One region of the Mesorhizobium newzealandense genome, then DNA from elsewhere that is predicted to be linked to it. Evidence: predicted binding sites of a transcription regulator. Region 1 holds the regulator's gene; each other region holds the start of a gene.
The links. The regulator PhoB, encoded in region 1, activates phosphate uptake and scavenging genes when phosphate is short. The targets are predictions, from matches to a motif close to TGTCATNNANCTGTCAT.
Positions count from the first base shown of each region.

Region 1 (7,202 bases):
CGACCTTGTTGTCGTTGGCGGTGAGGAACTGCTCCATGTTCTTCTGGGCGTTGGCGGGCAGCCAACCGTCCGTATAGGCCTCACCGACATTCTTGATCTTGCCGCTGTCGATGGCCTCCTTGAGCACTTCCATCGAGCCCGAGAACAGGAAGTCGGCATTCGGATCGGCACCCGAGCCCTTGATGAAGACGTAGTTGCCTTCCGGCTTGACCTTGAACACTTCGCGGGCCTGCATGCGGCCGACCTCCTTGTTGTCGAAGGTCAGGTAGAAGACGTCCTTGTTCTCGATCAGCCGGTCATAGCCGACGACCGGAATGCCTTCGTCCAGCGCCTTCTGCACCGCCGGGCCGATGGCCGAGGCATCCTGCGCCAGGATGATCAGCGAGTTGGCGCCCTGCGAGATCAGGCTCTCGACATCGGTCAGCTGCTTGCCGGGATTGGACTGCGCGTCTGCGGAGATGTACTTGTCGCCGGCGGCCTCGATCGCCGTCTTCATGGCGGCCTCGTCGGTCTTCCAGCGCTCTTCCTGGAAGTTGGACCACGAAACGCCGATGACCTTGTCCTTCGCCTGCGCGACCGACACGAGCGTCAGCGACATGGCGACACCCGCCAGGATGGCGGCTGTGAATCTTTTCATATTATCCTCCCTGCGCCGCGTATGGCGCGACCAAACTGACCCGTAGGCCGGCACAGAAGCTCTATTTTTTCGAGCCTCGAAAAAATACTGGTCCAACGGCCGAACGCTGTCAACATCGATTCTGATGGATTTTGATGTCTCTCTGAATTTTTTTCGAGCCCCGGAATAAATAATGACAGGATGGCAGGCTTCTGCCAGAATTTGGTCAGCGCATGTCGCCCAAAAGTGCGCAGCGGTTTGGGCGACGTGAGCGGAAACAACGCCTGAGGTGCGTCGCGCTTCAGGCTTCGCTGACAGCCTTCGGGGGGCACGAAAGGCTGCAGCGACCGGGAGGATGTGAAAAAACATGTCGGTCGGAATCCGCCACGACGATCTGCGCCGTCGCAACCGGGCGATGGTGATTGCGGCCGTGCGTCGCGCCGGACAGCCGTCACGCACCGAGATCGCCGCGACCACTGGCCTCAGCCACTCGACCATATCGGCGATCTCCTCCGACCTGATCGGCGAAGGCATCCTGGCCGAGAGCAAGCCGAGCGAGGCCGGCTCGCTCAAACGCGGCAGACCGCAGGTCGGCCTCAGCCTCAATCCGGAAGCGGCGGCGGTGATGACCGTAGTGCTGTCGCTGAACTTCCTCTCCGTCGCCGTCATCGACTATGCCGGCCAGGTGATCGCCGAGGAACAGCGCCGGCTCGATACGCTGACGATGTCGCGCGACGCGCTGGTCGGCGAATGCGTCGCCATCGTGCGGCGCCGCCTCGAAGACCCCGATCTCGACGTCCGCAATGTCGCCCGCATCGCGCTGGCGATCCAGGGCATCACCGACACGCGTGCCCGCGCCATGTTGTGGTCGCCGATCACGCCGCACACAGATATCGCCTTCGCCGACATACTCGAGGACGAGTTCGGCATCCCCGCCACCATGGAGAACGACTGCAACATGATGGCGGTGGCGCTGCGCTGGCGCGATCCCCAGCGCTACCGCGACGACTTCATCGCCATCCTTTTGTCGCACGGCATCGGCATGGGCCTGGTGCTGAAGGGCGAACTGTTCACCGGCACCCATTCCTCGGGCGGCGAGTTCGGCCATATGATCCATCGGCCGAACGGCGCGCTGTGCCGCTGCGGACGGCGCGGCTGCGTCGAGGCCTATGCCGGCAACTACGCCATCTGGCGCAACGCAAGGCAGATGAGTGAGGACGCAGAACCCGTCGCCGATGTCAGTGACGCTGACATGCGCGCTCTGGCAACTGCGGCTCGCGAAAGGGATGGACCCGAGCGCGAGGCCTACCGCAAGGCCGGCGAAGCGCTCGGCTACGGTCTCGGCAGCCTGTTCGCGCTGATCGATCCGGCGCCGGTCGCCATGGTCGGTGTCAGCGCCGCGGCCTTCGACCTGATCGAGCCGGCATTGCGCGAGGCGATTGCCCAGACCGCCGGCGGCCAGCACTCGAAATCGATATCCTTCGACACCGAGCCGAACGAACTGCCATTGATCCGCGAAGGCTGCGCCATGCGCGCGCTGACTTTCGTCGACCAGGAGATTTTCGCACCTGGCGCGCAGACAAGATCCGGCCTCGTTGGCAAGAACGTGGCGTGAATCAAACGGGAGTCAATCTTCCCTGATCGCGTATCCGGCACCGCGGATGGTGCGGATGACATCGGGCATGCGGCCATTGTTGACCGCCTTGCGCAACCGGCCGACATGCACGTCGACCGTGCGCTCGTCGATGTAGATCGTCTCGCCCCAGACATTGTCGAGCAGTTGGCTGCGCGAGAACACGCGGCCGGGATGGCGCATCATGAACTCGAGCAGGCGAAACTCGGTCGGGCCGAGCCTGATCTCGCTCTTCTTGCGATAGACCCGGTGCGATTCACGATCGAGCACGATGTCGCCGACCTTGAGCACACTGGACAGCACTTCCGGCTTGGCGCGGCGCAGCAGCGCCTTGACCCTGGCCATGAACTCCGGTGTCGAGAACGGCTTGACCAGATAATCGTCGGCGCCGGTCGAAAGGCCGCGCACACGATCGCTTTCCTCGCCGCGCGCGGTCAGCATGATGATCGGCAGCCGCTCGGTCTCGGGACGCATCCTTAGCCGGCGGCAGAGTTCGATGCCGGAAACCGCCGGCACCATCCAGTCGAGCACCAGAAGGTCGGGGACGTTCTCCTGCAACCGGATCTCGGCCTCATCACCGCGCGTCACCACCTCGACCTGGTAACCCTCGGACTCCAGATTGTAGCGGAGCAGCACGCCTAGCGGCTCCTCGTCCTCCACCACCATGATGCGTGGCGCGATCATCGACTGGTCACCCCTGTCGTCATGCCGCCGGCGCGGACATTGCCGTCTCGTCCTGCTTCGGACGATTGGCGGGCAACTGCGTACCGGTCAAAACATAATACGCATTCTCGGCGATGTTGGTGACGTGATCGCCGATCCGCTCGAGGTTCTTGGCGCAGAACAGAAGATGCGTGCAGGCGGTGATGTTGCGCGGGTCTTCCATCATGTAGGTCAGCAGTTCGCGGAACACGGAGGTGTATTTGACGTCGATGCGCTCGTCGTCGGCGCGCAGTTTCGCCAGCGCCGCGGCGTCGCGCGCCGCATACTCCTCGATGACGCCCTGCACCTGGATCAGCACCAGCTGCGCCATTCCATCGATGGAGTGCGACAGGTCGCGCGGTGTGACGCTGAGGCCGACGGTGCCGACGCGCTTTGCGATGTTCTTGGCAAGGTCGCCGATGCGTTCGAGATCGCCGGCCATGCGGATCGAACCGACGACATGGCGCAGATCGTCGGCCATCGGCTGCCGCTTGGCGATCAGCGTGATGGCGCGGTCATCGAGCTCGCGCTGGCGCGCGTCCATGATCGCGTCGTCTGAAACAACGCGCTGTGCCAGCGCGTTGTCGGAATTCAGCAGCGCCTTGGTGGCACCACCGACCATCGAGCCGGCGAGATCGCCCATGTCACTGATGAGCCTGCTGATCTGTCCGAGATCCTCGTCGAAAGAAGCGACTGTGTGTTCGCCCATGATCCTGTCCCTCGTATGCCTGAGCTCAGCCGAAGCGGCCGGTGATGTAGTCCTGCGTGCGCTTCTCGCGGGGCGACGTGAAGATCTTCTCGGTGCGGTCGAACTCGACCAGTTCGCCCAGATACATGAAGGCAGTCTGCTTCGACACGCGCGCCGCCTGCTGCATATTGTGGGTGACGATGACGATCGTGTAGTCGGCTTGCAACTCGTCGATCAGCTCTTCGATCTTGGCGGTCGACAGCGGGTCAAGCGCCGAGGCCGGCTCGTCGAGCAGGATGACTTCCGGCTTCACCGCCACGGTACGGGCGATGCAGAGCCGCTGCTGCTGGCCACCGGAGAGGCTGAGGCCGCTGGCGTTGAGCTTATCCTTGACCTCGGTCCACAGTGCGGCGCGCTTCAGCGCCTGCTCGACGCGGCCGTCCATCTCGGACTTGCTGAGTTTCTCGTAGAGCCTGACACCGAAGGCGATGTTTTCATAGATCGACATCGGGAACGGCGTCGGCTTCTGGAACACCATGCCGATCTTGGTCCGCAGCAGGTTGAGGTCCTGCGAGCGGTCGAGAACGTTCTGGCCGTCGAGCAACACCTGGCCCTCGGCGGTCTGCTTGGGATAGAGTTCGTAGATGCGGTTGAAGACGCGCAGCAGCGTCGACTTCCCGCAGCCGGAAGGGCCGATGAAGGCGGTGACGCTGCGCTCGGGCAATGACAGCGTGATGTCCTTCAACGCCTTGCTCTGGCCGTAGTAGAAGTTGAGGTTCTTGACCTCGATCTTGGCCTTGCTGGCGGTTGCCTCGGCGGCGATCGTCATGTCTGGAGACAACATCTGGCTCATTTGTCCTCTCTGCGTCCGGTCAGGCTGCGCGCAAAGATGCTGAGCGCGAGAACCGTCAATGTGATGATGAGTGCGCCGGTCCAGGCCAGTTGCTGCCATTCCTCGTAAGGGCTGAGAGCGAACTGGAAGATGGTCACAGGCAGGCTGGCCATCGGCGCGTTGAGATTGCTCGACCAGAACTGGTTGTTGAGCGCCGTGAAGAGCAGCGGTGCGGTCTCGCCCGAGATACGGGCGATCGACAGCAATATGCCGGTGACGATGCCGGACAGGGCGGCGCGGTAAGCGACCGACTTGATGACCACCCAGCGCGGCGCGCCGATCGCGGTGCCGGCTTCGCGCAAGGCGTTCGGCACCAGGTTAAGCATGTCCTCGGTGGTGCGCACGACGACCGGGATGACCAGGATGGCCAGCGCGACGGCGCCGGCGATCGCCGAGAAATGCCCCATCGGCCGGACCATCAGTTCGTAGACGAACAGGCCGATGATGATCGACGGCGCCGACAGCAGGATGTCGTTGATGAAGCGCACCACGGTGGTGAGCTTCGAAAAGCGACCGTATTCGGCCATGTAGGTGCCGGCCAGCACGCCGATCGGCGTGCCGACGATCACGGCGATGATGGTCATCACCACGCTGCCATAGATGGCGTTGAGCAGGCCGCCGGCATCGCCGGGCGGCGGCGTCATCTGCGTGAACACGTCGAAGGACAGGCCCGCAGTACCCTTGTAGACCAGCGCGCCGAGGATGAGCGCCAGCCAGGCAAGTCCAATGCCCGCGGCGGCGACGCAGAGCGTCATCATCACGGCATTCTTCCGCTTGCGGCTCTGGTGAAGCGATGTGGCTGTCGACATCGGTCAGGCTCCCGTGCGGGCGTCAATGCGCATCAGCATGTAGCGTGCGATGGCGAGGATCAGGAAGGTGATGACGAACAGGATCAGGCCGAGCGCCACCAGCGAGGAGGTGTAGAGGTCGCCGACGGCTTCGGTGAATTCGTTGGCGATGGTGGCGGAAATCGTCGTCGCCGGCGCGAACAGCGAGCTGCTGATGCGGTGCGCGTTGCCGATGACGAAGGTCACCGCCATGGTTTCGCCGAGCGCGCGGCCGAGGCCGAGCATGACGCCGCCCATGATGCCGATCCTTGTATAGGGAATGACCACGCGGCGGGTCACTTCCCAGGTCGTGCAGCCAATGCCGTAGGCGGACTCTTTCAGCACCGGCGGCACCGTGTCGAAGACGTCCTTGGTGATCGAGGTGATGAACGGCAGCACCATGATCGCAAGGATCAGCGACGACGTCAGCAGGCCGATGCCGTAGGGCGGACCGGCAAACAGGCTGTTTAGGCCGGGAATGCCATGGAACACGCCTATGATGAAGGGCTGCACGGTCGTCTGCAGGAAGGGCGCCAGCACGAACAGGCCCCAGATGCCGTAGATGATCGAGGGGATGCCGGCGAGCAGTTCCACCGCCATGCCGATCGGGCGCCGCAGCGGGCGCGGGCAAAGCTCGGTGAGAAAGATGGCGATGCCGATGCCAAGCGGCACGGCAATCAGGATGGCGATGGCGGATGTGATGATGGTGCCATAGATCGGCGCCAGCGCGCCGAATTTCTCCGTCACCGGATTCCAGCTTTCGCTGGTCAGGAAGGAGAAGCCAAAAGTCGACAGGGCTTGCCAGGAGCCGGCAAACAGCGAGATCGCAACGCCGCCGAGCAGGACCAGCACCAGTATGGCGGCGGCCCGGGTCATGCCGTGGAAGATCGCGTCGGTCAGCGCGAACCGCCTGACAGTCGCGTCGCGCGAACCTCGAATGGCTGGCAAGGCTTCCTGGACAGCGCTCATGTGAAGCTCGGCTCTTTGAGTGGAGGGAAAAGGAGCGCCGCGGCGCGGCGCTCCTTCAAGGGGATATTATTGGCCGACGTAGACGGGCTTGCCCTCGGTCTGGATGTCGGCCTTCCACGAAGCCTTGATCAGGTCGACGACGCTGTCGGGGATCGAGACGTAGTCGAGCGCCTTGGCGGTTTCCTTGCCGTCGTTGTAGGCCCAGGCAAAGAACTTCAGCGCTTCGCCGGTCGCGGCGGCGTCATCCGGGGTCTTGTGGATCAGCACCCAGGTCGAAGCAGCGATCGGCCAGGTGGCGTCGCCGGGTTCGTTGGTGATGATGACGTTGAAGTTCTTCGCGCCCTTGAAGTCGGCATTCGAAGCAGCCGAGCCGAAGGATTCGAGCGACGGCTCGACGACCTTGCCGGCGGCATTCAGCATCTTCGAGTAAGACAGGTTGTTCTGCTTGGCGTAGGCATACTCGACGTAGCCGATGCCGCCGTCGGTCTGCTTGACGGTGTTGGCAACGCCTTCGCTGCCCTTGGCGCCGACGCCGACCGGCCATTCGACCGCCGTGTCCGAACCGATCTTGTCCTTCCAGTCGGGCGACAGCTTGACCAGATAGTTGGTAAAGTTGAAGGTCGTGCCCGAACCGTCCGAACGGTGGACGACGGCGATCGCCGTCGACGGCAGGGTCAGGGTCGGGTTCAGCGCCTTGATCGCGGCGTCGTCCCAGGTGGTGATGGCGCCGAGGTAGATCTGCGCGATCGTGCTGCCGTCAAGGATGAGTTCGCCCGGCTTGACGCCGGTCAGGTTGACGATCGGCACGATGCCGCCCATCACCATCGGGAACTGCACGAGGCCGTTCTTTTCCAGGTCTGCGTCGGACATCGGCT
Region 1 covers NZ_JBHUGZ010000029.1:8,573-15,774, reverse strand. The annotation lists gene xylF (D-xylose ABC transporter substrate-binding protein) at 1-637, opposite strand, end outside; gene ACFSOZ_RS33355 (ROK family protein) at 984-2,231, shown strand; gene phoB (phosphate regulon transcriptional regulator PhoB) at 2,244-2,933, opposite strand; gene phoU (phosphate signaling complex protein PhoU) at 2,953-3,660, opposite strand; gene pstB (phosphate ABC transporter ATP-binding protein PstB) at 3,686-4,492, opposite strand; gene pstA (phosphate ABC transporter permease PstA) at 4,489-5,340, opposite strand; gene pstC (phosphate ABC transporter permease subunit PstC) at 5,344-6,327, opposite strand; gene pstS (phosphate ABC transporter substrate-binding protein PstS) at 6,394-7,202, opposite strand, start outside.

Region 2 (7,202 bases), on a different contig from region 1:
ACAGGACCACGACCAGCAGCGACACCCACAGGGTCAAGGCGAAGCCTTGTGCGAGGAACGGCAAGGCATAGGCGATCTGGGTCAGCATGTCAGCGCGCCGCCCTAAATCGACGCTCGACGAGCCGCAGCCCGAAGAGCAGCGCATAGCCCGTCAACAGGTACATCGCCGTCGTGACCAGGTAGACCTCGACGATGCGGAAGGTGTTGAAGTTGATCCACTGGGCGCCGTAGGTGAGCTCGGGCACCGAAATGACCGAAGCGATGGAAGTGTCCTTGAACAGCGAGATGAAGGTGTTGGACAGCGCCGGCAAGGTGATGCGCAGCATGGTCGGCAGGCGCACGTGGAGCAGTCGCTGCCATGGCGTCAGGCCAATTGCCTTGCCGGCGTCGAGCTGGCCGCGCGGAACCGCTTCGAGGCCCGAGCGAAACACCTCGACCAGGTAGGCTCCGCTATAGACCGCCAGCGTCAAGATGAACGAGGTCTGGGCGCTGTAGGCGACGTCGACCACGGTCGGCAAGCCATAGAAGACGAGGTAGACGAGCAGGATCAGCGGCACGTTGCGGATGAATTCGACATAGGCGGCGATGGCCGATCTCACCACGCGCCCTGCCGAGACATACCAGACCGCCAGAACCAAGCCGATGACGATGCCGATGGCGATCGAGATGACGGCCAGTTCGAGACTGAGCAGCAGTCCGCCCCACAGCTTGTCGAAATGCCGCCAGATCAAGTTGAAGTTGAGGGCATAGCCCATGCGTCCGCCTCAGTGCGAAGGGCCGTCGAGGAGAAGCTGGCGGAAGGGCGCCGAATGCTGCCCTTCCGCCAACTGGATCAGATGACCGGAAAACCAGGATGGCGGGCCGGTGGCTCCTGTCCGAAGTAATCTTTGAACGCGGCGTCGTATAGCGCCGTTTCGTGACCGAACATGGCTATGGTGAAGGTCTGATTGACGAAGGTCAGCCAGTCGAGGTCGCCTTGCCGGAGCGCCGCGCCATACAGCATCGAGAACCAGCTCTTGCCGGCATCGAAGTATTTGTCCGGATTGCGCGAGGCAAGCCAACGCACGGTCGAAAGATCAACCGCGGCGGCATCGACACGCTTGGCTTCCAGCGCCTGCAACACGTTGGCCTGGGTGTCGATCTGCATCACCTGCGACTGCGGCAGAGCTATGTGCACCGATGCTTCGGCATCGACGTTCTGCAGGATCGAGACGCGTGTCGCCGAACCAGCGGCAAGCAATTTATCGAAGGTCTTGTTCTCGGCGGTCGGAAGGGTCAGCAAGGCGACACCCTCGACATAGTAGGGTCGGGAAAAATTGATCAACTGCGAGCGCTGGGCGCTCATAGTCATGAACTGGATGGTGATGTCGACCTTGTTGGTGGTCACGTTGGGAATGCGCTGCGCCGGGTCCTGCATGACGAATTCGACCTTGGTCGGATCGTCGAAAAGTCCCTTGGCAAGAATGCGCGCCATGGTGATGTCCATGCCGACCAGTTCGCCAGCATCGTTCTCGAAGTGCCAGGGTGCGTTGGTGCTGCCGGTGCCGACGATCAGCTTGCCGCGATCGAGTACGGTGCGCAGCACACTGTCGGGTGCTGCCTGGGCAGCAGCCTTCTGGGCATCGACGGTTGCCAGCACGCCAGCCGTGGCCAGTCCTGCCATTCCCAATTTCAGAAAATCACGTCTTCCGGATGTGTCGTTCACGGCGACCTCCTTTCGTGTTGTGTTCCCCTATGCACAGGCAATACACGCATCGTTGATTTTCAGAGCGATTGTCTCTTACAAGAGACGCTTGTATCCTGTACAAGACAGATACTAACACGAGGAATCGACAATGCAAGATGGCAGTGCCTTGGCAGTTTCAGCCGACGAGAAGATTTCGAGCTCCCGCGAAAAAGGCCTCAACCGGGTGCTCGAGATCCTGGAGTTTCTTCATACGACGCAGCGGGCGATCGGCATTGGCGATCTTGCCAAGGGGGTGAACGCACCCCGCTCGACGACCTACACGCTGGTGCGATCGCTGGTCGATGCCGGCCTGCTGGAAATGGCCGGCGACGGCAATCGCGTCTATTTCGGCAAGAAGCTCTATCTCTACGGAATGGATTATGTGCGGGGCAACGACCTCTTGAGGCGCGGGCGCCAGGAGGTCGACAATCTGTCGCGCGAAACCGGCGAAACCTCTGAACTGTGTATGCTGCAGAGCGGCCGCTATACGATTGTCCATTCAAGCCCGGGCACCAGGCCGTTCCGCATCAGCTCCGCCACCGGCCTGCAGATACCGCTGCCCTGGACCGCTTCGGGACGGCTGCTTCTGGCGGGCTTCGAACAGGCCCGGATCGAAGACATGATATCCGAAGATGATCTCATCCTGCCGGACGGCCGCAGACTGCTTCTCAACGACTTCGTCGCCGACATAGCGAAGGCTGAAGCCACCGGCTATTGCGTCACCTCGGGCCTTGTCGATGCATATACGAAATGCCTCGCCGCGCCGGTCTTTTCAGGGCCTGGCAAGGTCGAGGCGACGATGTGCCTGGTGGTTCCCATTGACACGACAGAGGAGCGGACGGGCAGTCTCATCAGCCTGCTGCGCGACCGCGCCGCCAGGCTTTCGATCGCCGGATAGGCGCAAAGCGATCAGGAGCGACCCAGCTCTGCCGTCACGCGATGATGTCGGGAATGATCTTGTCTTCCAGCGCCATCAGCCGGTCCTTGAGGAACAGCTTCTTCTTCTTCATGCGCTGGATCTGCAACGGGTCGCAGTTCGTGGCGATCATCGCGTTGATCGCCGCGTCGAAATCTGCGTGTTCCTGCTTCAGCCGGGAAAATTCGAGGCGAATATCGGCCTGTTCCTGATCGGACATTCTCTACCGTCTGCACGTCTGCGGCGCCCAAAAACTGGGCCTGATTGGGCGGGGCCGGGGTCTTTTGTCACCGGCGCGCAGCCCATATCACATTTCACATTGTCGTGGAATGCTACCACGCAGCATTCGACATCGCTGCCGGAAGGTGGCACACTGTCACCGTGCCGTCACAGAAGCGAACCTGCGGTGGACGCGCCGTGACGGCTGCAATCGAGGAATCCATGAAAGGGAGAACCAATCATGTCTCTTGCATCCCATCTTGATGAGTTGCAGCGGAAACACGGCGACATCGAGCGCGAGATCGATGACGCGATGAACCATCCATCGGTCGACGACCTCGAAATCGTGAATCTCAAGCGACGCAAGCTGGCACTCAAGGACGAGATTGAAAAACTGAGAGCGCAACCGACCACGCATTGATGCCCTCCTGACATAGCCGATCACGATCCACGGCCTCTCTTGCCGGCGGCAACTGCCGCCGGTGTGGTGGATTTTGGGCTATCTCTCAGCCGAGCCTGCACTTCCATTCAGCTCAATTTCGGCTTCGGCCGTCGCCGGATCATGGATCATTTCTGATCCCGGCGGCGGGCCAATTGCGGCCAGTGGCGACCTGTCGCCATTGACAAGCCATCTTTGCTCATCCACCTCATGCCCGGACTTTAGCGCATCGGCCCGGGGCGTCTTTGTGCGTCCAAGTGGACACATGGCGCTCCAGAGACAAAAGGCTGCCGGCATGACCGGATATTTTTCCTCTCCCTTCCCCCGCCGCACCTCGGTCGGCGTCGATGTCGGCGGCGTGGTCGTCGGCGGCGGCGCGCCTGTCGTCGTGCAGTCGATGACAAACACCGATACGGCCGATGTCGACCAGACGGTTGCGCAAGTCGCGGCGCTGCACCGCGCCGGCTCCGAGATCGTGCGCATCACCGTCGATCGTGACGAGAGTGCCGCCGCCGTGCCGCGCATCCACGAAAGGCTGGCGCGGCTCGGCATCAACGTGCCGCTGGTCGGCGATTTCCATTATATCGGCCACAAGCTTTTGGCCGATCATCCGGCCTGCGCCGAAGCGCTGGCAAAATACCGCATCAATCCGGGCAATGTCGGCTTCAAGGACAAGAAGGACCGGCAGTTCGCGGCAATCGTCGAGATGGCGATCAGATACGACAAGCCGGTGCGCATCGGCGTCAACTGGGGTTCGCTCGACCAGGAGCTTTTGACCCGGCTGATGGACGACAACCAGGCCCAGGGTTTCCCGCTGACGGCGCAGGAAGTGACGCGCGAAGCGATCGTGCAGTCGGCGATCCTGTCGGCCGAAATGGCCGAAGAGATCGGCCTTGGCCGCGAGAAGATCATCCTGTCGGCCAAGGTCAGCGGCGTGCAGGACCTGATCGCCGTCTACACCGAACTCGCCACCCGCTCCAACCATGCGCTGCATCTTGGCCTGACCGAGGCCGGCATGGGTTCGAAAGGCATCGTCGCTTCGTCCGCCGCGATGGGCATTCTGCTGCAGCAAGGCATCGGCGACACCATCCGCATTTCGCTGACGCCGGAGCCGAATGGCGACCGCACACGTGAAGTGCAGGTGTCGCAGGAATTGCTGCAGACCATGGGGTTCAGGCAGTTCGTGCCGATCGTCGCCGCTTGCCCCGGCTGCGGCCGCACCACCTCCACCGTGTTCCAGGAACTGGCCCAGAACATCCAGGCCGATCTCAGGAAGAACATGCCGGTGTGGCGTGAAAAATATCCCGGTGTCGAGAACCTCAAGGTCGCGGTGATGGGCTGTATCGTCAACGGTCCGGGCGAGTCCAAGCATGCCGACATCGGCATTTCGCTGCCCGGCACCGGCGAGACGCCGACGGCGCCTGTCTTCGTCGATGGCAAGAAGGCAGCGACGCTGCGCGGGCCGTCGATCGCGGCGGATTTCGAGAAAATGGTCGCCGACTATATCGAGCAACGGTTTGGTCGCGGCAAAGCCGCGGCAGAGTAGATCAAAATGCTGCGTTTCCTCTGGGCGGCGCTGATTTTGTTGTGCGGACTGGGCTGGTCGACCCTGGCTCAGGCCGATCCGCCGCAATCCGCCAAGCAGAGGCTCATCGACAAGGTCTGCACCCTGATCCAGGCCCATGCCGATCAGAACGGCCTGCCCCGGGACTTTTTCGCCCGACTGATCTGGAAGGAAAGCCGTTTCGATCCCAACGCCGTCAGTCCGGTCGGCGCCGAAGGCATCGCCCAGTTCATGCCGGGCACCGCCAAGATGCGTGGGCTCGCCAATTCCTTCGACATCAACCAGGCGATTCCGGCCTCGGCGAAGTATCTCGCCGAAATGAAAACCAGCTACGGCAATCTCGGCCTGGCGGCTGCCGCCTACAATTCTGGTGAAAGCCGGGTTTCGCGCTGGCTCGGTTCCGGCGGTTTCCTGCCGATGGAGACCGAGAGCTATGTTTTCGACATCATGGGCGAGCCGGTCGACAAGTTTTCCGACCGGATCTATGCCGGCAAGGTCGAACCGCTCGATCAGAAGTCGGATTTTGCCGTCGCTTGCCGGAGGCTGCCGGTGATCATGTCGCAGACCGTGGCGATGGCCTCGATCAATATAAAACCATGGGGCATCCAGGTGGCCGGCAACTTCCGCCGCAGTGCCGCGATCGGCCAATGGCTGCGGGTAAGAAGCCGGTTTCCGGCCCTGCTCAGCGGTCATGATCCGGTGGTCAGCCGGGTGCGCACACCGATCGGCCGGCGCGGCATCTACGCGGTCAGGATCGGTGTCGACGACCGCGCCGCCGCCAATGTCATCTGCCGGAAATTGCAGAGCGTCGGCGGAGCGTGCGTGGTGGTGCGCAACCGGTAGTCCAGCGGTTGGACTGCTGGGCTGCACAGAAAAGGCAGAGTCGGGGTGCCATGACCAAAGTTGCCAGCATCGTTCTGCTCAATGGGGTTGGCAGCGCCGGCAAGGGCTCGATCGCCAGGGCGCTGCAGACGATCACCGCCGCGCCCTTCCTGCATGTCCAGATGGACACTTTCATCGAGATGCTGCCCTACGCGCTGCAGGACCATGCGGATGGCTTTTCCTATGAATCCACCCGGCAGGACGGCAAGCCTTCGGTCGTGATCAGGACCGGGCCGGTGGGTGCGCGAACCCTGCGCGGCATGCGCCACGCCATCGCCGCCATGGCCGGGCAAGGCAACAACCTGATCGTCGACGATGTGCTCTACAATGGCGAAATATCAGACTATCTCGAACTGCTGTCGGCTTTCGACCTCCACGTGGTCGGTGTCATGGCGCCGCTGGAGGTGCTGGAAGCGCGCGAAGCGCAGCGTGCCGACCGCATGCCAGGCCTGGCGCGCTGGCAATATGGGCGCGTGAACCATAACATAGACTACGACCTGGCAGTCGACACCAGCCTGCTTACGCCACTCGAATGCGCCCGTCGCATCCAGCAAGAATTTCGGTTATAGGCGGCCGGATTGGCCGGGTTGCCCTGCCTATGATGAGCAACAAGGGCCGCCGGATGTTTGACGGATACATTATCTGTGGCACGCCGAGAACCGGAAGCACCTTGCTGTGCAAGCTTCTGGCGACTACCAAGGCCGGCAATCCTCATTCATTCTATCGGCGGCAGGACGTCTCGGAGTGGGCCGAAGACTGGAACCTGCCCGATCGCGACACGATGAGCGAGCTCGAATTCAATGTCGCCTATCTCGATGCGGCAATTGCCGCGGGCAAGGGTGGGACAGGCATCTTCGGCCTTCGTTTGATGCGCGAAAATCTGGATGAGCTTTCAGCAATCCTCGACCAGATTTTCCCAGAACTTCCGTCAGACAAAGCGCGTTTCGAAAAAGCATTCGGCGATGTTCTCTACATACATCTCTCGCGTGAGAACAAGCTTGCGCAGGCTGTCTCCCTGGTCAAAGCCGAGCAAACAGGTCTCTGGCACATCGCTCCTGATGGCACCGAGATCGAAAGGGTCGCACCCGCGAAAGAGCCGCACTATGATTTCGAGCGGATCAAACGTGAGCTCACGGTGCTCGAGGCCAATGACGCGGCCTGGAACATCTGGTTCGCGGAACAAGGCATAATCCCGCTGCGGGTTGGCTATGAGCGCCTTTCAGGCAATCCGGCTGCGGCATTGCTGGGCATCTGCGAAGCCTTGGGCGTTCAAGCGCCGAATGCCGCGGATGTAAGGCCCGGCGTTGCAAAGCTCGCCGACGAGACGAGCCTTGACTGGATGCGCCGCTATCATCTGGACGCAACCGTTTGACGCATCGATGAAAGCGGCTAAGCCGTCTTCGCCACCACCGTCTCGCTGAGCCAGGTGCCGATCTTGGTGCCGAGGCGGTCGGGC
Region 2 covers NZ_JBHUGZ010000005.1:79,982-87,183, forward strand. The annotation lists gene ACFSOZ_RS07535 (amino acid ABC transporter permease) at 1-88, opposite strand, end outside; gene ACFSOZ_RS07540 (amino acid ABC transporter permease) at 90-755, opposite strand; gene ACFSOZ_RS07545 (transporter substrate-binding domain-containing protein) at 833-1,663, opposite strand; gene ACFSOZ_RS07550 (IclR family transcriptional regulator) at 1,836-2,624, shown strand; gene ACFSOZ_RS07555 (YdcH family protein) at 2,659-2,862, opposite strand; gene ACFSOZ_RS07560 (YdcH family protein) at 3,103-3,282, shown strand; gene ispG (flavodoxin-dependent (E)-4-hydroxy-3-methylbut-2-enyl-diphosphate synthase) at 3,596-4,846, shown strand; gene ACFSOZ_RS07570 (lytic transglycosylase domain-containing protein) at 4,853-5,707, shown strand; gene ACFSOZ_RS07575 (phosphotransferase-like protein) at 5,758-6,315, shown strand; gene ACFSOZ_RS07580 (Stf0 family sulfotransferase) at 6,345-7,118, shown strand; gene ACFSOZ_RS07585 (response regulator) at 7,136-7,202, opposite strand, start outside.
Region 2: ACFSOZ_RS07560 (YdcH family protein) is a predicted target of PhoB. The motif match lies at 3,017-3,033, and genes of this name have one in related genera.

Region 3 (7,202 bases), on a different contig from region 1:
GAGGCGACCGAGGCCAATGCCGAGCGCACGGAAGGCAGCATCGATGGCGACTATGAAGCCCTTGTGCGGCTGCTGAAGGAAAATGAAGAACTGAAGGACCGCGCGCTGCGCGTTGCGGCCGAGATGGAAAACCTGCGCCGCCGCACCGCACGCGACGTGCACGACGCGCGCACTTACGCTGTGGCGAATTTCGCACGCGACATGCTGTCGGTGTCGGACAATCTGCGCCGCGCGCTTGACGCCATCCCGGCCGAGGCCAAGGCATCGGGCGATGCCGGCTTCAAGGCGCTGATCGAAGGTGTCGACCTTACCGAGCGCGCCATGCTGTCGGCGCTGGAGCGGCACGGGGTCAAGAAGCTCACGCCGGAAGGCGAGAAGTTCGATCCCAATTTCCACCAGGCGATGTTTGAGGTGCCCAATCCGGATGTCCCGGCCAACACCGTGGTCCAGGTCGTGCAACCGGGCTATTCGATCGGCGAGCGGGTGCTGCGCCCGGCCATGGTCGGCGTTGCCAAGGGCGGCCCCAAGCTTGCCGCCGGCGAAACGCCGGTCGAGCCGGGGCCTGTCAATGAGCAGGCCGAGAAGGATGCCTAGTTAGGGGAGTGGGCAGTAGGGCAGTAGGGCAGTAGGGCAGTAGGGCAGTAGGGGGCGCTCCAATCGTACGCCTTCGTGCTAAACATACTGCCTTACTGCCCCATTCCCTTACTCTCCTGGTCCTACAATGAACCCGATCGCGCTTCTCGACTATGCCGGTGTCGCCGTCTTTGCCGCGACCGGGGCGCTTGCCGCTTCACGCAAGCAGCTCGACATTATCGGTTTCCTGTTCCTGGCCAGCGTCACCGGCATCGGTGGCGGCACGTTTCGCGACCTGATCCTCAACGTGCCGGTGTTCTGGGTGGGAAACCGCGACTATGTGCTGATCTGCGCGGTGGTGGCGGTTGTGGTGTTCTTCACCGCGCACCGCGTCGAATCCCGCTACAAGCTGCTGCTCTGGCTCGACGCCATCGGGCTTGCCGCGTTTTCCGTGATGGGCGCGGCCAAGGGACTTGCCATCACCGGCTCGCCGGCGGTGTCGGTGATCACCGGCATGCTGACCGCCACATTCGGCGGTATCCTGCGTGATCTTCTGGCCGGGGAGCCTTCGGTGCTGCTGAAGCCGGAAATCTATGTCACGGCCGCGCTCGTGGGTGCCGCCATCTTCACAGCCGGCGATGTCGCCGGCTTGCCACAGATTGTTTCAGGATGGGCCGGCTTCGCCACGGCGTTCGCCGTGCGCGGCGGCGCGCTTCGTTTCGGCTGGGCGTTTCCCCCCTACAAGAGCCGGCCCGGCCGGCGGCCGGAAGACATCCCGTGAAAAGAAGGGGATAGCGAATAGGGAGTAGCGGATAGTGGCTGTTGCCGCGCAACTCCCGGCACTACGTCCTATTCGCTATTCACGCCGCGAAACGCTGGGCTTCCCCGCCATAATAATTGACGTAGCGGGCGCCGATTTCCTTGACCGGCATCACGACGAACACGTCGACCGTCGAGAATTCGCGGTCGATGACGCAGCCATCGCCGATGCGGGCGCCGACGCGCAGGTAGCCCTTGACCAGTGGCGGCATCGCCGCGATCGCCGCCTTGGCGTTGACCGCCTCGATCGGCATCAGATCCATCGAACAGTAGCGTCCGGACACCGCGCGCACGTCCCAGGCGGAATTCGTCCGGCAGTGGTGGGCGAGATAGGTGAGCGCCTCGGCATGCGCCGCCGGCACGGTGCCGTGGAAGGAAGCGCAGCCGGTCATCACACCGATTTCGTAATGGTTGATATAGGCCCAGATACCTTGCCACAGCGCCTCGATGGTGCGCTTCGAGCGGTATTCCGGCAAAACGCAAGAGCGGCCGAGTTCCAGAAAACGCTGGCCGGGGTGACGGGCGATGAGCTTGGTCAGCTCGAATTCGCCTTCTGAGTAGAACCCGCCAGCGGCGGCCGCGATTTCTTGCCGCAGCAGGCGATAGGTGCCGACGATGCGGCGATGTTCGGGGCCGGAGAGCGAGGTATCGAAGACAAGCAGATGGTCGCAGAGCGGATCGAACCGGTCGGCGTCGCGGCGATCCTGTGCCTGGAACAAATCTTTCCTGGCGCCAAGTTCATCGTAAAACACCCGGTAGCGGACTTCCTGTGCGGCCGCGATCTCGGCCTCGTTGCGGGCGAGCCGCACTTCGAGATTACCGATTCGGGCGAGTGCTGCGCCCTTTATGACGGAATCGACGTTACGCCCGGCAAGCAAGGCGCTGCTGGCGTTCGGCCGAGTGTCACATTCCGGCATAACTGTATGCACGAGTGATTCTCCTTCGAGCCATCCCTCTTGGCACGGGGATACGGTGTAGGTGCAACAGGATTGTGACAGTACCGTGATACGACGTCGTGGGCAATACTTCGTCGGCTGGCGAATACGGGCAACCGGCTACGTTACGGGAGGAAACGGACCGGCGCAGAGGAAGAAAAGCGGCTCAGGCCGCGACCTGTCCCTCGACGGCATTGACCAGCGCGTCAGGGTCGAGTGGCTTGGTGACGAAGCCGCTGGCGCCATGGGCCAGCACCGCATGGCGGGTCTTTTCCTGGCTGTCGGCTGACAGCACCATGATCGGCACCGGCGGCACGGCGGTTTCCTCCTCGTGGCGGCGGATGGCGGCGATCGCGTCCAGTCCGTCCATGACCGGCATGTGCAGATCCATCAGAACCACGTCGAAGCGGTTCTTGTGTCCGGCGCCGGTGACAGCCTCGACGGCGGCCTTGCCATTGCCGACCACCTTGACGCGGTGCCCGGCCTTCAGCAGCGTGGCGCGGGCAAGCATGGCGTTGATGTCATTGTCCTCGGCGATCAGCACCGACAGTCCCCGCTGGCGGCTGCCGATGGCACGAGGTGCGGGGGCGCCACCCTTTTCCGGCTGCGGCTGGGTGAGGGTGGGAGCATGGCTGCTCAACAGCACACGCAGAAGCGTTCCGCCCCGCACCGGCCTGGCAAGGAACGTTGCGTAGCCGCTGGCGCGGAACTCGCCGAGCATGCCGCGATCGGTCGGAGCGATCAGCGTGATGGCCTCGCATTCGGCGAAACCGCTCTGGCGCAGGCGCTTGAGCAACCTTCCGTCGCTCTCTTCCATGGCCGCGTCGACCAGGAGCACATCGCAGCCGTCGGCGAAGGGCGCCGCCTGCGCGGCGGTGGTGGCGACGTCGACCGCGCCGCCATTGGCGCGGATGGTGCGGGCGATGGCATCGGCCTCGACGGCGTTTTTTCGACAGGATCACCGCGCGCTTGCCCGAGAGCGCGTTCTGCCGGCTCTGCGGTGCTTCGGTGGCCGATATTGCCGGGATTTCGAAGACGAATTCGGATCCCTGGCCGAGCCGGCTGGATACTGAAATCGCGCCGCCCATGGCCGCCACCAGGCGTCTTGAGATGGCAAGGCCGAGGCCGGCCCCGCCATGCGTGCGCGTCGACGTGCCGTCGGCCTGTTCGAACTCTTCGAAAATGCGCTCCAGGTCCTCCTCATGCAGACCCGGACCGGTATCGGCGATGGTGAAGCAGATACGGTCGGTGGTTTCGGTGCGTGCGCGTGCGATGCTCACCAATACGCCGCCGCTGTCGGTGAACTTGATGGCATTGCCGATGAGGTTGAGCAGCACCTGCCTGACCTTGCCCGGATCGGCGGTGATCAATTGCGGCACGTCGGGCTCGACGTGACAGCCCAGCCCGATATCCTTGGCGAAGGCGCGGGCGGCGAGCAATTCGACGATGTTGTCGGCGATCTCGCGCACCGACATCGGCTGCGGCTCCGGGTCGAAGCGTCCAGCCTCGATCTTGGAGTAATCCAGCAGATCCTCGATCAGGGCGAGCAATGCGCTGGCCGAGGTCGAGACGGCGCCGACATAGGTCTGCTGTTCCGGCGACAGGCTGGTGTCGGCCAGCAACCTGGCCATGCCCATGATGCCGTTCATCGGCGTGCGAATTTCATGGCTGACGGTGGCAAGGAAGCGCGATTTGGCCTGGCTGGCGTATTCGGCCCGCTCGCGAGCGGTGATCAGTGAGGATTCGGCTCGTTTCCGGGCGGTGATGTCGCGGGCGATGGCGCGATGCGAAGCGGCGCCGCTGTCCTTGTCGCGCACCGACAGTTCGATCCATGAGAACCAGCGCGGACCGCTCGGCGTACGGATGGAGACGTCGGTGGAACTCAGGCACTCATGGTCGGAAAAGGCGGCATCCGGAACGATGCCGACATCGATGCCAAGGTCCGCCAGGGTCTTGCCGGCAAGGTCGCGTTGATCGGTTTCGACGAGATCCGCGAAGACCTTGTTTGCATAGACGATGTAGCCATCGCGGTCGCGATGAATGACGAGGTCGCCAAGTGCGTCGATCAGGCCACGAAAGCGTTCCTCGCTCTCCTGCATTTCCCACATGCGGTCGGCCAGCGTCTCGATCTCGGCGCGGCTGCGGGCAGTGGTCTCGTCAAGCAGGAACGCGGTACGGTGTACGCTCCGCCTGGCGTGCAGGTGCGTGGCAAGGCCGGCGAGGCCTGTTGCCAGCAATCCGACGCTGATGAAGATCGGCGCCCCGGTCAGATGCGCCAGGCCGGCCAGCACGACGATGGCGACAAACGTCAGCAGGGGCAGGCTTTCGCGCGTGGAGAACTGCGGCTCGGGCACCAGCGGCGGCGCGACGACAAAGCGCCGCGTCGACGCCGGCGGAGTCGCCGCATCGATGTCTTCGCCTGTGTCCGCCTGTTGGCTGCCGGATTCCGCGATCATGCGAAACCCTTGCCAGACAGAGATTATGGAAGATTGCGGCGGATCGTTCGAATTTTAGCGGATCGGCGTTTTCTGCGCCGGCAGCCGCGGATTCGCTGGCAGGCGAGGCCTTTCCATCCGCCTGTTATGAGGCCGTACTGGCTTACATATCCACGACGACGCGGCCGCGGATCTTGCCGTCGACGATGTCGTGCGCGGCATCGATGATGCCGTCGAAACCTATGGTTGTCGACAGGCCGGCGAGCTTCTGCAGATCGAGGTCGGTGCCGATGCGCCGCCATGCTTCGAGGCGGACTGCCTTCGGCGCCATCACCGAATCGATGCCGAGCAGCGAGACGCCACGCAGGATGAAGGGGGCGACGCTCGTCGGCAGGTCCATGCCGCCGGCCAGACCGCAAGCAGCAACCGCACCGCCATAGGAGGTCATCGACAGGACGTTGGCCAGCGTGTGGCTGCCGACCGCGTCGATGCCGCCGGCCCAGCGCTCCTTGGCCAGCGGTTTGGCCGGCTGGGCAAGCTCGTCGCGCGATATCACTTCGGCGGCGCCAAGGTTGATCAAATAGGGGCTTTCGGCGTTGCGGCCGGTCGACGCGATGACGTGGTAGCCGAGGCTGGACAGGATCGAGACCGCGACCGAGCCGACGCCGCCGGCTGCTCCCGTGACCACCACCGGGCCGCGATCGGGCAGGATGCCGTGCCGCTCCAGCGCCATCACGCAGAGCATGGCGGTATAGCCGGCGGTACCGACCGCCATCGCGTCATGCGGGCTCATGCCTTGCGGCAGCGGCACCAGCCAGTCGCCCTTGACGCGGGCGCGGCCGGCATAGGCACCGAAATGGGTTTCACCGACGCCCCAGCCGTTCAGGATGACCTTGTCGCCGGCACGCCAGTCGGCATGGGAAGACGAGGTGACGGTGCCGGCGAAATCGATGCCCGGCACCAGCGGCCAGCGGCGGATCACCGGCGCCTTGCCTGATATCGCCAGGCCGTCCTTGTAGTTCACCGTCGTCGCCTCGACTGCGATGGTGACGTCGCCTTCCATCAGGTCGGCTTCGGTGAGATCGGTCACGGCTACCGATTGCTTTTTCTCGGCGTCACGCGAAACGAGGATGGCTTTGAAGGTTTCGGACATCTCTTTCTCCGCGATCTTGTTTGGCGACGTGGACTGTGCGGCGATGGCCGCACGGGGTCAATCGTTCGAAGGTCTGGGCTCGCGCCGCCAGCCGAACAGTTCGTCGAAGACGACCAGCGCCGCGCCCACCGAGATGAAGGCGTCGGCAAGGTTGAAGACGGCGAAGGACCAGACCTGTGTGTGGAACAGGATGTAGTCGATGACGTGGCCGTAGACGGCGCGGTCGATCAGATTGCCGAGAGCGCCGCCGACGATCAGCGCAAAGCCGGTGCGGGCAAGGATCTGGGATGGCGCGATCCGCGTCCCCAGGAACAGCACGAAGGCAACGACCGCCAGCGAGATGACGATCAGCCCGGTGTCGCCGAAGGACGAGAACATCGAGAAGGCGATGCCGGTGTTGTAGGTGCGAAACAGCGCCAGGAAAGGCACCAGATCGAGCTTTTCCTGAAACGGCAGGCCAGTCTCGACCAGATATTTTATCCACTGGTCGAGCGCTATGGCCGCGACGACGAGCAGCGCGTAGGGGGACCATGATTTCAAGGGCGGGCAACCTTCATTGCTGGTCCACGACTGGTTCGAGCTTCAGCGCGCCGCGCCGGATCTCGAACAGCATGACGCCGGTGGCAACGGCAAGATTGAGCGAATCGGCCCGGCCCGCCTGCGGAATTCTAAGCAGCCTGTCGCAACTCGCGGCCAGGCTTTCGGGCAGCCCCTGCTGTTCGTTGCCCATCATCAGCAGCACCGGGCCGCGGGAAAAATCGACCGAGCGGTAGTCGACGGCGCCTTTCAGGTGGGTGCCGGCGACAAGACCTGAAAATCCGCCTCGCCAGGCGAGGAAAGCTTCGGTCGTCGCCCTGGCTACCGGCACGGCAAAGATCGAACCCATGGTGGCACGCACCGTCTCGACGGAAAAGGGATCGGTGGTGTCGCCGACCAGGATGACGCCCTTGGCGCCGACGGCATCGATGGTGCGGATGACGGTGCCGAGATTGCCGGGATCGCGCACCCGGTCGAGCGCCACCCAGACGTCGCCATTGTCGGCGCGGACATCCTTCAAGGGCAGGAATCTCTGCGAAAAGACGCCGACCACCATTTGCGGATTGTCACGGCGGGTGATGGCGACAAGCACCTTTTCCGACACTTCGAGCACCGTGCCGCCGGCGGCAACCGTGCGTGCGGCTACTTTCTCCACCGCGGCGTTGCCACGCCCGGCCTTGGCGAAAACCAGTGTCCTGATCTGCCAGCCGAGATCGAGCGCGTCGATGACCAGCTTCAATCCCTCGGCCA
Region 3 covers NZ_JBHUGZ010000017.1:572,429-579,630, reverse strand. The annotation lists gene grpE (nucleotide exchange factor GrpE) at 1-594, shown strand, start outside; gene ACFSOZ_RS27120 (trimeric intracellular cation channel family protein) at 722-1,354, shown strand; gene olsB (l-ornithine N(alpha)-acyltransferase) at 1,434-2,309, opposite strand; partial or broken gene ACFSOZ_RS27110 (hybrid sensor histidine kinase/response regulator) at 2,494-4,783, opposite strand; gene acuI (acrylyl-CoA reductase (NADPH)) at 4,926-5,915, opposite strand; gene lspA (signal peptidase II) at 5,973-6,455, opposite strand; gene ACFSOZ_RS27095 (TrmH family RNA methyltransferase) at 6,469-7,202, opposite strand, start outside.
Region 3: olsB (l-ornithine N(alpha)-acyltransferase) is a predicted target of PhoB. The motif match lies at 2,373-2,389, and genes of this name have one in related genera.

Region 4 (7,202 bases), on a different contig from region 1:
GAAGGCCGAAGCGCACGAGTTCATCCAGACCTTGCGCGACAACAGGGACCGTGCCGGCTACGAGGCCTTTGTCGGCGAGCGCGGCGTGAAACTGTCGGGCGGTCAGCGGCAGCGCGTGGCGATCGCCCGCGTCTTTCTCAAGGACGCGCCGATCCTGATCCTCGACGAGGCGACGTCGGCGCTGGATTCCGACATCGAGGCGGCGATCCAGGAGAATTTGACGCGGCTGATGGAGAACAAGACGGTCATCGCCATCGCCCACCGGCTGTCGACCATCGCGGCGCTCGACCGGCTTGTGGTGCTCGACGGCGGACGTATCGTCGAGCAAGGCACGCATGACGAACTGGTTGCGCTCGACGGGCTCTATGCGCGGCTGTGGAAGCGGCAGTCCGGCGGCTTCCTCTATCATGAGGACAGCGTGCTCGAAGAGACGCGGCCGGCGGAGTGAGGATATGGCTGGATCGGCGGAGGTCAGCTACGTGCTCAAGCGGCTCCGGCCAACCACGCCGGCCTTCGACGCGCTGAAGGAAGAAAGCCGGCTGGAAGGCTTCTGGATGCTGGTGCGCCTGGCGGATGGCTGGGCAGCCGGCCGCAACAAGTTCCTGAAGCGGGGCGAGGCGCTGTACGGGGCATGGCATGGCCGGGAACTCGCCGGTGTGTGCGGGCTGAACATCGATCCTTATTTCGAGGGCAGGGACCAGGGCCGGGTCCGGCACCTGTTCGTCAGTGCGCGTCACCGCCGCGCCGGTCTTGGCCGTATGCTGGTCGAGACCGTCATCGACAGGGCCCGTTCCTATTTCGCTGTGCTGAACACCCGCGCACCGCAAGAAGCCTTCGTTTTCTATGAGCGGCTTGGCTTTCTGCCGGTGGTGGGCGAAGAATTCGTCACACACCGCATGATTTTTGGGCAAGGGAGCTGAAATGTCGCTGCGTCCGCCATCTCATCTCGCCGGCGCCTCGGCTGCCGAAGCCGCCTTTGATGCGCTCGGCCATGAAATCCTCGCCGAGAAGGCGGCCGCACTCGGCCGCGCTGGCCAGCGGGTCGAGGAAACGCTGGCCAGGCTGCGCGACAATGGCGACGAGCAGTTGCGTCCCCGGCTTCTCAAGGAGGCCGCCGAAGCGGTGCACGGCTACTTCATCCAGCGCGAGCTGTGCGGCTTGCGAAAGCACGACGCCGTCATCCGCGAATACAACATCCCGAAGGCGGTACTGGCCAGGCTTGGCGCGAAATAGCTCTATCTGTCTGTCTGTTTGACCATGATCCCCAGCGAAAACCGGTTCCCACTTTTTGGGATCATCGTCACTCCAGCCATTCGGTGATGAAACTGCCGTTTTCGTGAATGTCGGTCGTTTCCAGCGGACCCGGACCGAGATTGGTGAATTTGTGCGGCGTGTTGGGCGGAACGATCACGATCTGGCCTGCGGATGCCTCGATCTCCTTGTCGCCGACCGTGAACAGGCCGGTGCCCTGGCGGATGATGAAGATCTCTGCGTAGGGATGCGTGTGCAGCCGCGGACCGCCGCCGACATCAGGCAGATAGTTGAAGATCAGGCAGGAGTTCGAACCGTAGGCGCCGCATTGCAACTCGCCCTTCCAGCGGTCGGAGCGAACAGCCCAGGTGTCGCGGTCTATGACGTGTGCCATGGCGGCGAGGATAGACCGGGCCCGTGTCTGGTGTCGAGGTGGCGGCGAACCCCGGAATTGCGGTTGTTTCCCTGTTGTTTAGCGATCTTCGGTGGCCATTCGGCGTCGCGCTGCCAGGCGGCGGATTTTGTCCCCGCGACAATCTGCCCTTGTGCCTTCACCCGTCTGGACAAAAACGGGCTTCACGCATAAACCGAAGTCCAAATGCCGGAGGAATTCGCAAGCCTGTTCGCCATGCGCTGTCGGGTTGGCGCAATTGAGCGGGGAACAAGGCTCAGCCACCGGCGCGGAAGAGGCGAAAGGATCAGGCACCCGTGAGCGCAACCGACATCCAGGATCCCAACCGTCGTGATTTTCTCTACGTCGCCACCGGCATGGCCGCAGTGGTCGGCGCGGGTGCCTTCGCTTGGCCGTTCATCGACCAGATGCGCCCCGACGCCTCGACGCTGGCGTTGGCCTCCGTCGAGGTCGACGTCGCCTCGCTGACGCCTGGCATGTCGCTGATCGTCAAATGGCGCGGCAAGCCTGTCGTGGTGCGCAACCGCACCGAGCAGGAGATGAAGGACGGCGAGGCGGTCAAGCTGGCAGACCTCAAGGATCCGATCGCGCGCAACGCGAACCTTCCAGCCGATGCGCCGGCGACCGACGCCAACCGCACCACGCCCGGCAAGGAAGCCTGGATGGTGATGGTTCAGGTCTGCACCCATCTGGGCTGCATTCCGCTCGGCCAGGAAGGCGATTTCGGCGGCTGGTTCTGCCCGTGCCACGGCTCGGTATACGACACCGCCGGCCGCATCCGCAAAGGCCCGGCGCCTGAGAACATGGCAGTGCCGGTATTCAAATTCATTTCCGATACCAAGATCCTTATCGGTTGAGGCAGGGGATATTTCGATGAGCGAGGGACACTCGACCTATACGCCCAAGACCGGTATCGAACGCTGGTTCGACGCCCGCATGCCGCTGCCGCGGATGGTCTATGACAGCTTCATCGCCTATCCGGTGCCACGCAACCTGAACTATGCGTGGACCTTCGGCGGCATCCTGGCGATCATGCTGGTGGCGCAGATCCTGACCGGCATCGTTCTGGCCATGCACTACACGGCCGACACCAATCTCGCCTTCGGCTCGGTCGAAAAGATCATGCGCGACGTGAATTCGGGCTGGCTGCTGCGCTACATGCATTCGAACGGCGCCTCGTTCTTCTTCATCGCCGTCTACATCCACATCTTCCGTGGCCTCTATTACGGCTCCTACAAGGCGCCGCGCGAGCTGCTGTGGATCCTCGGCTGCATCATCTACCTGCTGATGATGGCGACCGGCTTCATGGGCTACGTGCTGCCTTGGGGGCAGATGTCGTTCTGGGGCGCCACCGTCATCACCGGCTTCTTCAGCGCCATACCGCTGGTCGGCGAATGGATCCAGCAGCTGCTGCTCGGTGGCTTTGCCGTCGACAATCCGACGCTGAACCGCTTCTTCGCGCTGCATTACCTGCTGCCGTTCATGATCGCCGGTGTCGTCGTGCTGCACGTCTGGGCGCTGCATGTCGTCGGCCAGTCGAACCCGACCGGCATCGAGGTCAAGTCGAAGACCGACACCGTCGCCTTCACCCCATACGCGACCATCAAGGACGCGTTCGGCATGATCGTGTTCCTGTTCTTCTTCGCCTATTTCGTCTTTTACCTGCCGAACTATCTCGGCCACCCGGACAACTATACGGTCGCCAACCCGCTGAAGACCCCGGCCCACATCGTGCCGGAATGGTACTTCCTGCCGTTCTATGCGATCCTGCGCGCCATCACCTTCAATGTCGGGCCGATCAACTCCAAGCTCGGCGGCGTGCTGTGCATGTTCGGGGCCATCGTCATGCTGTTCCTGGTGCCATGGCTCGACACCTCCAAGGTGCGTTCGGCGGTCTACAGGCCCTGGTACAAGCTGTTCTTCTGGCTGTTCGTGGCCGATGCCATCCTGCTTGGCTGGCTGGGCTCGCAGCCTGCCGAAGGCAGCTATGTGTTCATGGCTCAGATGGCGACGCTGTTCTACTTCGCCTTCTTCCTGGTTGCGCTGCCGGTGCTCGGCCTGATCGAGACGCCGCGAAGGCTGCCGAACTCGATCACCGAGGCTGTGCTCGAGAAGAACAAGGGCGGCAGCGGGCATCCGACGGGCGCCACGGCCGCACCAGAGACCAAGGGCTGAGCGGTAGAGAATCTAAGGGGATTTGGCATGAAGAAGATTCTCACCTCGCTGGCGCTGATCGGCCTTGTGGCCGCCGGCACTGGGGCCGCAGCCACCTGGGCGATCGCCGCCGAAGAGGCACACAACGCGGCCGCGCCGACGCATTTCCCGATCGACGAGCCGAAGGAGATGAGCTGGAGCTTTACCGGCCCGTTCGGCACCTATGACAAGGCGCAGCTGCAGCGCGGCCTGAAGGTCTACAAGGAAGTCTGCTCGGCCTGCCATTCGATGAATTTGGTGGCATTCCGCACGCTGTCGGACCTCGGCTACTCCGACGCCCAGATCAAGACGCTGTCGGCCGAGTACACGATCCATGACGGCCCCAACGATGCCGGCGACATGTTCGACCGTCCCGGCAAGCCGTCCGACCATTTCCCGGCGCCCTTCGCCAACGAGGAAGCCGCCGCTGCCTCCAATGGCGGCGCCGCTCCGCCCGACATGTCGCTGCTGGCCAAGGCACGCGGCGTCGAGCGCGGCTTTCCGCAATTCGTCTTCGACATCTTCACCCAGTATGCCGCGGGCGGGCCCGACTACATCCACTCGCTGCTGACCGGCTACGACGAGACGCCGCCTGCCGGCATGGTCATTCCGGAAGGCACCCACTACAACCCGTACTTCATGTCCGGCGTGTCGCTGAAAATGCCCAAGCCGCTCTCCGACGGCCAGGTGACCTATGACGACGGCGCGCCGCAAACCGTCGACCAGTATTCCCGTGACGTGTCGGCCTTCCTGATGTGGGCGGCCGAGCCGCATATGGAAGACCGCAAGAAGACCGGTTTCCGCGTGCTGGTGTTCCTGCTGCTGTTCGGCGCGCTGGTCTATCTGACCAAGCGCAAGGTATGGGAAGGCGTGGCGCACTAGCCGCACACAGCCATGCGATCACAAAGGGGCGCCGAAAGGCGCCCTTTTGCATTTGCGGAGACCGGTGATGTCACATGGCCGTCACCGCATCTGGCGATCCTGTGCCGTTCTCATCAAAGGATCGCACCCATGAAAAGATACGCATCGCTCGCGGCAGGCCTCTTGCTATTCATCGTCGGCTCGGCCGCGCAAGCGGAAGACGCCCGGCCCTTCGTCACAGACAAGGACGTCGACCTGACGATGATCCTGCCGCCGCCGCCGGCAAACGATTCGGCGCAGACCAAGGCCGAACTCGGTGAGGTGCTGACGCTGCAGGTGACGCGCACGCCCGAGATGGTGGCCAGCGCCGTTGCCGACGCCGAGGAGAATGTCTGGCGCTTCGCCAACGTCATGGGGCCGAAATTCAACAAGGAGACGCTGCCGAAATTCAGCGCCTTCTTCGATCGCGTGGTGGCCACCGAAGGCGCCGTCGTCGATCCGGCCAAGGATGTCTGGAAGCGCCCGCGTCCGCACCAGCTCAGCGACCTCGTCAAGCCCGCAGTCAAGCTGTCCAGCTCCGGTTCGTGGCCTTCGGGCCACGCGACCGTCGGCACCATGATGGGCATCATCCTGTCCGACATGGTTCCGGAAAAGCGCGCCGAGATCATGGCGCGTGCGGCTGAATACGCCCACAATCGTGAGGTCGGCGGCATCCATTACGCCTCCGATGTCGAGATGGGCAAGATTTCGGGCAGCGTCATTGTCGCGGTCCTGCTCAACCGGAACGACTTCAAGGCCGAATACGACGTGGCCAAGGCCGAGCTTCGTTCCGATCTCGGCATGTGATCTTCGCCGGCAGTCGATTTTCGACGAAAGGGGCGCTTCGGGCGCCCCTTTTTGTGCTCGCGGCCAGGGCTCGGGCGGCAGCTTGGCAATTAGGCCGTTGGCACGATGACTTCCGGTTGATATTCGACGCAGGAAACGATGGCGACGGCTCGCCTCACCATGGCATTTGGAATCGATGATGCGGCTCAGCGACTGTCACAATTTTTCCGACTTCCGCCGCATGGCGCAGCAACGGCTGCCGGGACCGATCTTCAACTACATCGACGGCGCGGCGGACGACGAGGTCACCTATCGCCGCAACACCGAAAGCTTCGAGACTTGCGACCTGGTTCCCAACGTCCTGCGCGGCGTCAGCGAGATCGACATGTCGGTGACGGTGATGGGCCAGAAGCTGGCGATGCCGGTCTATTGCTCGCCGACCGCCTTGCAGCGGCTGTTCCATCATCAGGGTGAGCGGGCGGTCGCCAAGGCCGCCGCCAAATACGGGACGATGTTCGGCGTCTCCTCGCTTGGCACCATCAGCCTCGAGGAGGTGCGCAGGATCAGCAGCGGCCCGCAGGTCTATCAGTTCTACTTCCACCGGGATCGCGGCCTCAACCGGGCGATGATGCAGCGGGCAAAGGAGGTTGGCGTCGAAGTGATGATGCTGACCGTCGACAGCATCACCGGCGGCAACCGTGAGCGCGACAAACGCACCGGCTTTGCCATTCCCTTCAAGCTCAACCTGGCCGGGATGACGCAGTTCGCGCTCAAGCCGGCCTGGGCGCTGAACTATTTCACGCATGAGGGCTTCAAGCTGCCGCAGCTCGACGAGCATGTCGATATGGGCGGCGGCACCATGTCGATCAGCCGCTATTTCACCGAGATGCTCGATCCGTCGATGACGTGGGACGACGTCGCCGAGATGGTCAGGCTGTGGTCGGGCCCGTTCTGTCTCAAGGGCATCATGTCGGTGGAGGACGCCAGGCGCGCCGTCGAGATCGGCTGCAGCGGCATCGTGCTGTCGAACCATGGCGGCCGCCAACTGGATGGCTCGCGGGCGGCTTTCGACCAGCTTGCCGAGATCGTCGATGCGGTCGGCGACCGGATCGACGTCATCATGGACGGCGGCGTGCAGCGCGGCACGCATGTGCTGAAGGCGCTGTCGCTCGGCGCCAAGGCGGTTGGCGTCGGCCGCTACTATTTGTTCCCGTTGGCGGCGGCCGGCCAGCCAGGCGTCGAACGGGCGCTCGAACAGATGCGGGTCGAGATCGAACGCGGCATGAAGCTGATGGGCTGCAGTTCGATCGAACAATTGTCGCGCAAGAACCTCCGTTTCAGGTAATCTCGAACCATGAAATCCTCCCTCGAAGACACACTGGTTGCCGCGATCCGCACCATTCCGGACTATCCCAAGCCCGGCATTCTGTTTCGCGACATCACCACGCTGCTCGGCAATGCGCGCGCCTTCCGTCGCGCCATCGACGAGCTGGTGCATCCCTATGCCGGCCAGAAGATCGACAAGATCGCCGGCATCGAAGCGCGTGGCTTCATCCTTGGCGGCGCCGTCGCTCATCAGCTTTCGGCCGGCTTCGTGCCGATCCGCAAGAAAGGCAAGCTGCCTTTCGAGACGGTGCGCGTCGCCTACAGCCTCGAATAC
Region 4 covers NZ_JBHUGZ010000013.1:186,883-194,084, reverse strand. The annotation lists gene ACFSOZ_RS20615 (ABC transporter ATP-binding protein) at 1-448, shown strand, start outside; gene ACFSOZ_RS20610 (GNAT family N-acetyltransferase) at 453-920, shown strand; gene ACFSOZ_RS20605 (DUF6665 family protein) at 922-1,233, shown strand; gene ACFSOZ_RS20600 (cupin domain-containing protein) at 1,301-1,645, opposite strand; gene petA (ubiquinol-cytochrome c reductase iron-sulfur subunit) at 1,960-2,520, shown strand; gene ACFSOZ_RS20590 (cytochrome b) at 2,537-3,838, shown strand; gene ACFSOZ_RS20585 (cytochrome c1) at 3,866-4,738, shown strand; gene ACFSOZ_RS20580 (acid phosphatase) at 4,868-5,563, shown strand; gene ACFSOZ_RS20575 (alpha-hydroxy acid oxidase) at 5,742-6,887, shown strand; gene ACFSOZ_RS20570 (adenine phosphoribosyltransferase) at 6,897-7,202, shown strand, end outside.
Region 4: ACFSOZ_RS20580 (acid phosphatase) is a predicted target of PhoB. The motif match lies at 4,807-4,823, and genes of this name have one in related genera.